3 regions of the Nonomuraea sp. NPDC048916 genome follow, and region 2 is predicted to be linked to each of the others. Evidence: predicted binding sites of a transcription regulator. Region 2 holds the regulator's gene; each other region holds the start of a gene.
What was found. The regulator LexA, encoded in region 2, represses DNA repair genes until DNA is damaged. The targets are predictions, from matches to a motif close to TCGAACANNTGTTCGA.
Positions count from the first base shown of each region.

Region 1: a site for LexA is predicted at 1,105-1,120, ahead of AB0C16_RS05510 (Rv2578c family radical SAM protein). Genes of this name have one in related genera too.
Region 3: a site for LexA is predicted at 1,376-1,391, ahead of AB0C16_RS24280 (SAV_6107 family HEPN domain-containing protein). Genes of this name have one in related genera too.

Region 1 covers NZ_JBEZFS010000004.1:203,785-207,054, forward strand. Annotated here, with positions in the region: gene AB0C16_RS05510 (Rv2578c family radical SAM protein) at 68-1,096, opposite strand; gene AB0C16_RS05515 (DUF3040 domain-containing protein) at 1,230-1,508, shown strand; partial or broken gene AB0C16_RS05520 (thiolase family protein) at 1,531-2,330, opposite strand; gene AB0C16_RS05525 (hypothetical protein) at 2,432-2,584, shown strand; gene AB0C16_RS05530 (PadR family transcriptional regulator) at 2,771-3,270, shown strand, end outside.
Region 2 covers NZ_JBEZFS010000018.1:130,260-133,529, forward strand. Annotated here, with positions in the region: gene AB0C16_RS21540 (aminotransferase class I/II-fold pyridoxal phosphate-dependent enzyme) at 1-685, opposite strand, end outside; gene lexA (transcriptional repressor LexA) at 1,042-1,749, opposite strand; gene AB0C16_RS21550 (hypothetical protein) at 1,778-2,086, opposite strand.
Region 3 covers NZ_JBEZFS010000023.1:18,501-21,770, reverse strand. Annotated here, with positions in the region: gene AB0C16_RS24290 (cytochrome P450) at 1-1,022, shown strand, start outside; gene AB0C16_RS24285 ((4Fe-4S)-binding protein) at 1,029-1,223, shown strand; gene AB0C16_RS24280 (SAV_6107 family HEPN domain-containing protein) at 1,653-2,099, shown strand; gene AB0C16_RS24275 (transcriptional regulator) at 2,237-2,731, opposite strand; gene AB0C16_RS24270 (universal stress protein) at 3,036-3,270, opposite strand, start outside.

The sequences.
Region 1 (3,270 bases), on a different contig from region 2:
ACACTAAGCCGCTTAATACCCATTTAGCACTGAAACCCGACATAGCATCAGCTACCGCTCTCGGGTGTCACAGCAGGGTGAGCTGTTGCGCCTGGGGGGCAGGGGTGGGCCGGGACGGCGCGCGGCGGGCCCCGGCGGGAGTCGCCCGGCCGACGCCGTGGCGCGCGGCCAGCTCCTTGACCTGGCCGGTGATGCGCTGCTGGTAGGCCTTGGGCGCGTAGGCGCCCCTGCCGTAGAGCTCGAGATAGCGCGGCACCAGCCGGGGGTGCTCGCGGGAGAGCCACGCCAGCCACCACTCGCGCGCTCCCGGGCGCAGGTGCAGCACGATCGGCGCGACGTGGGTGGCGCCCGACGCGGCGATCTCCTTGACCGTGCGCTCCAGTTGGGCGGGGGAGTCGGTGAGGTAGGGCAGGATCGGCGCCATCAGCACGCCGCAGGCGATGCCGTGGTCGTTGAGGGTGGCGCACACCTCCAGCCGCCTGCGCGGATCGGGGGTGCCGGACTCGACCGCCCGCCAGACGTCACGATCGAGGAAGCCCGCCGACACGTTGGCGCCGACCTCGGTGACGCCGGCGGCCTCGGTGAGCAGGTCGAGGTCGCGCAGGATGAGCGTGCTCTTGGTGAGGACGGAGAACGGGTTGGCGGCGTCGCGCAGCGCGGCCAGGATGCCGCGCATCAGCTGGTAGCGGCCCTCGGCGCGCTGGTAGCAGTCGACGTTGGTGCCCATGGCCACGTGGCCGCCCCGCCAGCGCGGCGCGGCCAGCTCCTTGCGCGCCAGCTCGGCCGCGTTGACCTTGACGACGATCTTGGAGTCGAAGTCGGCTCCGGCGTCGAGGTCGAGATATTCGTGCGTTTTGCGGGCAAAACAGTAGACGCACCGGTGTCCGCAGCCCCGGTAGGGGTTGATCGTGTAGGTGAACGGGACGCGGCTGCCCTCCGGGACCCGGTTGATGATGGAGCGGGCCCGGATCTCGTAGAAGGTCATGCCCCTGAACTCGGGGGTGTCGAAGGTGCGGCCGGCCGCGCCGCAGGCGAACAGCGGCACGGCCGGATCGTCCTGGCCGGTGCCGGCCTGCCGCAGATTGTCCCAGCGCATCCCATGATTAGAACAAAAGTTCGACGTTGATCGCAAACGCAAAGTGACGGCAATTACCTGCCTAGGCAGGGGCTAATGATCTTCAGGGTTGGGCAGAAAACCGTGACAGAGCTTGCGTTCCGGAGGTGCATCTATGGCCTGGTCGCAGGATGAGGAGCGGATGCTCGCGCAGATCGAGCGACATCTGGTCGACGACGACCCCCGGCTCGTCGCCCGGCTGGAGTCGTTCAACGAGCGGGTGCGCCGCAGTGAGGCGAGGGCCGGCGCCGACAGCGGTGTCAGGCGGGGGCCGCGCCGCTCCACAGTGATCATCCTGATCAGCTGGCTGCTCATCGCGACCTTGGTCGCCACTCTCCTGATCATGGTTCTCCAGCATGAGGCGGGGGCTCTGGCCCTGACCGCCTCCCTCTGAGCCCTCAGGGGCCGCTCCGTGGTCAGCCGACGCTCTCCAGCACCGTCGCGTTGGCCAGCCCGCCCGCCTCGCACATGGTCTGCAGCGCGTAGCGGGCGCCCCGCCGCCGCATGGTGTGCACGAGCGTGGTCATGATGCGCGCGCCGCTCGCGCCGAGCGGGTGGCTCAGGGCATGGCGCCGCCGTTGACGTTCACCTTGGCCGGGTCGGCCCCCGTCTCCCGCGACCAGGCCAGCACCACGCTGGCGAAGGCCTCGTTCACCTCGAACAGGTCGATGTCGTCCAGCCGCAGCCCGGCGCGGCGCAGCACCTTGTCGGTGGCGGGGATGACGCCGGTCAGCATGAGCAGCGGATCGGAGCCGGTGACGGCGAAGGAGTGCAGCCTGGCCAGCGGGGTCAGGCCGAGCCTGGCCGCGTTCTCGCCGGTGGTGATCAGCAACGCGGCGGCGCCGTCGTTGGTCGGGCTGGAGTTGCCCGCGGTGACCGACCGGTCGATCTGCGGGAAGCGCTCGGCGTAGGCCGGGTCGGCGAAGGCGGGCCGGAGCCCGGCGAGGATCTCCATCGTGGTGCCGGGCCGGACGGACTCGTCCCCGTCGTGTCCGCCGATCGGCGCCATCTCCTCGGTGAAGGACGCGGCGGCCGCCTTGGCGTGGGAGCCGGCGGCGAAGGCGTCCATCTCCTCGCGGGACAGCGACCATTTGGCGGCGATGAGCTCGGCGCTGACGCCCTGCGGGACGAGGCCCTCGGGGAAACGGGCGGCCAGGCCGGGACCGAAGGGGTCGGCGCCGGGCGGGACGTTGGACCACATGGGCACCCGGCTCATCGACTCCACGCCTGCTCGCCCACCTGGTCGACGCAGCCGCCGATCACGTCGTCCACGAGGGCGGGGTCCACGCCACTGCGGTCTATCAGCGTGCGCAGGGTGTGGGCCAGGAGCTCGACCGGATGGATGCCTCGCGCAGCGCGCCTCCCGGCTTGCCCTTGCCGATCGGGGATGCGAACGGCTTGCACGATCAGCCAAACATCGAATGGGTGTTCGATTTTGCCGTATTCTTCCGGCTTTCCTCCTCGCCCTGAAGGACGGGGTCTGCAGCCTTCAAGGAGATGCGATGACGGCGTCACGCATGAGGAACCTCCCGCTGAGTTGGAAAACGCGACTCGCTCTAGATCGAGTGAGTTGGATTTTCCAATGCAGTCTTGTTCCATGGCTACTCGTGGCCGTATGCTCGTGTACGAGTAATCGTAGGCGAGGTGGTGGTTCGGATGGCGAAACGGCGCAAGGTGGGCAACCTGCTGGCGCTCGCCGTGCTCACCGTCGTCGTGCGTCAGCCGACGCACCCCTACGAGATGGCCTCCATCCTGCGGGCCCGTGGCAAGGACCAGGACATGGCCATCAAATGGGGCTCGCTCTACACCGTCGTGCAGAACCTGGAGAAACACGGCCTTCTGGAGGCCGTCGGCAGCGTGCGACAGGGTGGCCGGCCCGAGCGGACCGTCTACCAGATCACCGAAGCCGGCCGCGAGGAGCTGCGTGACTGGACTCGCGAGCTCCTGTCGACCCCCGAGCGGGAGCACTCCAGGTTCGAGGCGGGCCTGTCGGTGATGGCCGGCCTGCCGCCGGACGAGGTGACCGCGCTGCTCCGCGAGCGGCTCGAAAGCCTGGAACGCCGGCTCGCCGGCCAGCGCGAGGCGCTGGAGCGCGAACGGGGCGAGGTCCCGCGCCTGTTCCTCGTCGAGTCGGAGTACGCCCTGGCCGCCGGGGA
Region 2 (3,270 bases):
GGTTGGCCGACCCGTACACGAAGGGCGGTTGCCCGTCCAAGGCCTTGCGCATCTCCGGCGAGCCGACATGGGCCACCGAGCAGCGGATCCCGCCGAGGTTGAACGCCTTGGTGGCCGAGGTCAGGGTGACGGTCCGGTCGGGCAGGATGGTGGCGAACGGGATGTGCTCGTACGGGTCGTAGACGAGGTCGGCGTGGATCTCGTCTGAGATGACCAGCAGGTCGTGCCGTTCGGCGTGCTCGGCCAGACCTTCCAGCTCTTCACGCGAGAAGACGCGGCCCGTGGGATTGTGCGGGTTGACCAGCAGCAACACCCGGCAGCCCGACAGGTCGGGCACCTCGAACCGCCACGAGTCGCCCTCGGGCCGCATCTGGATGGCGTGGAGCGGGCGCTCCATGGTGGCCAGGGTGCCGAGGAACGGGTGATAGGCCGGGGTGTGGACGGCCACGCCGTCGCCGGGCCGGGTCCAGACGTGCAGGAGCACCTGGAGTGCCTGGTTGAGATCGGTGTAGCTGCGCACATGCTGGGGATCGGCCTCCCAGCCGTACCTGGTGGCCATGCGTTCGGCGAACGCCTCGGCCAGGGGACCGCACTGAGGACTCACCAGCCAGGTCGGGTATCCGAGATCGCCTTCGGCACGGCGTCGCAGTGCTCGGACGACCTCGGGGGCGGTGGGCAGGTCCATGTCCGCCACCCAGGCGGGAATGACTCCTGGTCCAGCCTCCGCCCACTTCAATCCATCATGTCTTGCTTTAAGGTCGTTTAGCCGGATTTCGTCACTCACGGGCTCAGTCTAGATCTCCTTCGCGGCCGGTCCCAGGGCATGGCGGGAACATCACCCTCCGCCGCGAGCGGTCGCGAGCGGTCGCGAACTCGGCGAACCTTCCGCTAAATGCGGACATTTCAGGATTTATGATCAAGCAAGCGATGACGATGGCGTTGGTGATCGGCTCGGTTCTGGGAGGGGCCGGCGTGGCCCGTGCGAGCACCACCGACGGCGCGGGCGTCGAGGACGCCGCGCGCCGCGGCAGGCGCCGACGGTCAGAGGCGGCGCAGCACCGCTACGACCTTGCCCAGGACGCTGGCCTCGTCGCCGGGGATCGGGTCGTAGTTGGGGTTGTGGGGGACCAGCCAGACGTGGCCGTCCTTGCGCTTGAACGTCTTGACCGTGGCCTCGCCGTCGATCATGGCGGCCACGATGTCGCCGCTCTCCGCGACCGGCTGCTGGCGTACGACGACCCAGTCACCGTCGGCGATGGCGGCCTCGATCATGGAGTCACCGGCGACCTGCAGGAGGAACAGGGTGCCCTCGCCGACCAACTGCTTGGGAAGGGCGAAGACGTCCTCGACGCTCTCCTCGGCGAGGATCGGGCCACCGGCGGCGATCCGGCCGACCAGCGGCACATAGGCGGCCGTGGGGCGGCTGACCGAGGACTCCTCGCTGCTGGCCTCGGGATCTACCCAGAGGACAGGCTCACCCGGCAGACGCACCTCCAGCGCACGCGGCCGGTGGGGGTCGCGCCTCAAGTAGCCCTTGCGCTGCAACGCCGTCAACTGGTGCGACACGCTGGACGTGCTGGTCAGCTGCACGGCCTCGCCGATCTCACGCATGGAAGGCGGATATCCGCGCTGTTGCACCGAGTCGCGAATCACTTCGAGGATCTTGCGCTGCCTGGGGGTCAGCCCCAGAGAGTCACGCCGCCGCACCGCGAGGTCAGTGACCCCGTTAGCGTCATCCCGCTCGCTCATGCTCTTCCTCCTCGCCCGGCTGCCCGCCTCACCGGCGAATCTTCCGGTCCGTGGTCTCCATGTCGCACACAGCGACCGTATCGCCATTGAAGATCATCTTCAAACAATTGTTCGAGTCTTCCTCGAAAATGTTGGCAGCGTGGTGTACAACATCGTACGGGAGTTCGATCGACACCGTGTTCGATTCGCCGATCTTTATTTGGCCATTTCCCCGGGCCGCGACGGTGTGGGAGGTCCATCCGTGCGAACCACCAGGATCACAGACACCACCGGAGACGACGTCAAGCGGCCTGCCCGCGTCGCCGACCTCCCCCGGAGCCGTCGCGAGATCGCGCACCCCGAGGCCGACGCGCCGGGCGACGACACCGCATCCCGTCCCGACGGCGATCCCACCGGCACCCCGGCCGCCGCGCCGAGTGGCGTGGTCGCGTCATCCGGCGGGGCTGAGGAATTCGGCGGATTTGAGGAGCCTGGGAGGAATGGGGCGGTGCCGCCGCTGGATGGGGCCGGGGCGAAGGGCGGAGTCGCGCCGACCGGCGGCCGAGGGGAGATCGGCGGGACGGCTGCGCCGGGCGGGGGCGCTGAGGCGAGGGGCGGCGCCGGAGCCGGCCACTCGAGGGGTGCGGGTCAAGAGACGGGGGGAAGCGTGGGTTCACGTGATAGCCGAGAGGCGGGGCGCGGCTCGGCGAGACCGGGGAGGCCGCGGTTGTGGCTCGTGCCGCCGCCGCGTTCGGAAACGGATGGTGCCCCGTTCCGCGGAGCGGCGCAGGTCCCTGGGAGCGACCTCCGACCTCGCGGCCGAGTGGCGGATTCGCCGGGGGTTACGCGACCTCGTGGAGAAGGGGCGAACCCTGCCGGCGGCATCGCACCTCGCCAAGGCATCCCGCCTGGCCAAGGGGTGGATTCCGAGGACGCCGTCGCGCCGCGTCGAGAGGCACCGCAGCCCGGCGGGAGAGGCGCGACCGGCGCCGAGTCGATGAGATCCCCGAAAGGGCGCAGGGCGGGGCGCAGTGGTGGCCGGGCCGCGGACGCGCTGATGCGCACCAAGCGAGGGCCCGTACACGGTGGGCCCGCACCCTTGCGGATGCCCACCGACGAGGCTCCTCCGGAGGTCCTCGGTCAGGGTGAGCCGGTGCGCCAGGGCAGGCAGCGGCGGAAGGGAGCCGCGCCGGCGTCTCGACGCAGTCCGGACGGCTCAGTCCGTCAGGAAGGCTTGAGGCGTCAGGGCAAGCCGGGGCGTGGGGCTGGAGTCAAGGGGCAAGCCGGGCAGGGTCGTACGGCTGGGCCGGAAGGGGGGGAGGGTCGGCCGGCGTCGGCGCCTGCCGGCGAGGACGTGGCGGCGAGCGGGCCGGAGCGCAGGCGGAAGGGGCTGTTGCGCAAGGGCAGGCGCCCTCGGGCGTCGGCGCGGGTACGCGACGGTGAGGGCCGAGCCGTTGAGCGGGTGCGGAAGCTGAGACGGCCGGCGAAGCCGCCCGTCCGGCTGACTCGCCGGGGCCGCGCCGTCCTGGTCGTGGGCATGGC
Region 3 (3,270 bases), on a different contig from region 2:
ACCGGCCCGAGCTCATGCACCCGCCGATCCCGGCCCGGATGGAGCTCAACAAGGAGATACGCGAGCACGAGTTCCGGGTCCCGCCGGGGTTTTTCCTGCGCATGGACGCGCCCGAGCACACGCGCTACCGCAAGCTGCTGACCGGCCAGTTCACCGTGCGCAGGATGAAGCTGCTGGAGTCCAGGGTCGAGGAGATCGCCGGGGCGTGCCTGGACCGGATGGAGGCCGCGGGCAGGCCGGCCGATCTGGTCGAGCACTTCGCGCTGCCCATCCCGTCGCTGGTGATCTGCGAGCTGCTCGGGGTGCCGTACGACGACCGCGGGCAGTTCCAGGCGGACTCCAAGGTGCTCTTCGGGCTCGACAGCAAGGCCGAGGACGTCATCGGCGCGATGACCAGGATCTCCGCCTACCTCGACGGCCTGATCCGGCGCAAGCGCGCCGAGCCGGCCGACGACCTGCTCAGCGGGCTCGTCACGGGCGGCGAGCTGAACGACGAGGAGCTCACCGGCGTCGCGTTCCTGCTGCTGGTGGCGGGCCACGAGACCACCGCCAACATGCTGGGCCTCGGCACCTACGCGCTGCTCGCCAACCCGGGCCAGCTCGCGGCCATGCGCGACGATCCCGAGCTGGTCGACAACGGCGTCGAGGAGTTGCTGCGCTACCTCACGATCATCCACCTCGGCCCGGTCAGGGCCGCCCTGGAGGACGTCGAGATCGAGGGCGTCCTGATCAGGGAGGGCGAGGCGGTCACGCTCAGCCTGCCCGTGGCCAACCGTGACCCGTCGCGCTTCCCCGGCGCCGACCGGCTCGACGTCACCCGGCCGGCCGCCGGGCACCTGACGTTCGGCCACGGCATCCACCAGTGCCTCGGCCAGCAGCTGGCCCGGACCGAGATGCGCATCGGCTACCCGGCGCTGTTGCGCCGCTTCCCCGATCTACGCTTGGCCGTATCACCGGAGGAGGTGCCGATGCGCTCCGACATGAGCATCTACGGCGTGCACCGCCTCCCCGTCACCTGGTAGGTCGTCATGAAGATCAAAGCGGACACGACGGTGTGCATCGGAGCGGGCATGTGCGTGCTGACAGCCCCGGAGGTGTTCGACCAGAGCGAGGACGACGGCACGGTCGTGCTGTTGCGGCCGTCGCCGCCGGCCGACCAGCAGGACGCCGCCCGCCGCGCGGTCGGCCTGTGCCCTTCGGGCGCGCTCTCCGTCGTTCCCTAGCCGGGAGGTCTCGGGACCGGCGCGCGGGCCGGGCGCGGGACCGCCGGGGGCCGGTCCCCGGCAGATGACAAGGGTGTGCCGTTTCGGATTTCCGCACGCGGGAACATGTTCATCGAACCTGTGTTCGTGGAACAGGTTGACACAGAGCGTGATCGAAATTATGTTCGACCTAGTGACGTGAGGCTCGCGGCTCACGTCGAAGGACCTGGTCGCGGGTCACGCTTCCCCCAAGCGAGGCCCGCGGTCAGGCTCCGAGGGCGAAGGGCGTGTCCTCGTCGTCGGCGGAGACGAGTGGGCACGTCCTGGCCGGACGGGGAGAGGGGAAGCTCCTCGTCCGGCCGGCCCGGCGGAAATGTCGGTGGCGTCTGCGATCGTGGGCTTCACCGGCGGCAACGCCGGGCGCCGTCACGACCCCAAGGAGGCGTGCACATGGCACCACGGTCTAGAGACCCGCAGGGTCCCCGGCTGTCGTCCGCGGTCCGGGCGCACCTGACGGATTCACGTTCCTGCCTGGCGGAGGCGGCGGCCGCTCGCACCCCGGCATCCCGATATGTGGCGGCGCATCTGGCGGCCCTGCGCGCGGCCGCCGCGATCCTGGCCGCCCGGCCCCGGCCCATGGAGGGCCGCAGGCGCCGGCTGCGCAGCGCCTGGGAGCTGCTTCCCGAGGCGGAGCCGCAGCTGGCCGAGTGGGCCGCCTACTTCTCGGTGAGCGCCGCCAAGCGCGCGGCCGCCGAGGCGGGCATGGTCCGTGGCGTGTCGGCCGCCGACGCCGACGAGTTGCTGGCCGAGGCGGAGACGTTCGTCTGCACAGTGGAGGGCATTCTGGGCGTTCCCGCCCAGCCCCAACTTCCCGTCGACATCCCCCTGGCCGGCTGACCCGGACCAGCGGTAGACCCGGCTGCTCGTGGGCGAGCCCGGGCGGTGACACGCCTGAGACGGCGCGAGTCCGGAGAGTGGGCCAGTACGGCGCGAAGGGCGCGCCGTCACCACGGCGCGCCCCTCGTCCGCACTCGTCAGAAGGACTCGACGGCCCGGCGGGCCTCGGCGTCGAGCACTCCCCAGCTGATGAGTTCCTCGGTCAACTCGGTGGGTGACTTGTCATAGATCACGGCCAGCGAACGCAGATCCTCCTGGCGGATCGACAGCACCTTGCCGTTGTAGTCGCCACGCTGGCTCTGGATCGTGGCGGCATAGCGGGCGAGCGCACCCGCCTTCTCCTTCGGCAGCGTGGCCAGCCGCTCCAGGTCGATCACAAGCTTGGGCGTCGGGCCGAGCGGGCTGGGGGCGGCGCCACCGGGCAGCAGCTCGGAGACGGGCACCCCATAGAAGTCGGCAAGTTCGGCAAGTTTCTGCACCGTGACCGCGCGGTCGCCACGCTCGTACGAGCCCACGACCACGGCTTTCCACCTGCCACGCGACTTTTCCTCGACTCCGTGCAGGGACAGGCCCTGCTGGGTGCGGATGGCGCGGAGTCGTGCACCCAGCGACTTTGCGTACTCAGACGGCATCGTGTGGCCCCCCGGCTCTCGTATGTATCGCTCTCAGTAGATTGTGCTCCTCCGCGGCGTTTGCCGGAGCCACCGGGGGGTCTGGTGCCAGGCTCGGCACCATCGGTAGCCATGGCCCTGGGGTTTGGCCCAGAACGCCGCGCAGTGTGGTTACGCACAGTGACGGTAAAGGGGTGGACGCCGAAGGTCAAGCTGATTGGAAAAAAGATGTCGAATCCGGTCCGGCAGGATTCGCGTTAAACGCCCCCCTTGTCCCGTGAAGGTAACAGTACTTCGTCCCCGTTTACCGGGCGAACCGGCTACTTCACGGCTGGCGGGTGAGCATCATCACCGGGTGGGTCGCGGCGCGGACGATTTTGAGCGAGGTGTCGCCCAGGAAGACCCGCCGAAGTGGCCCGCTCTCACTCGACGCGCAGATGAGCAGCTCTCCGGGCAGCCAGGACGTCTCGGCGAGGGCCTGGGCCACGGTCCGCCCCTCCAGCACCTCCACCTCCACCTGGGTGCGCCGCCGCTGGCCCCGGGCCGCCGCCTTGAGGTCG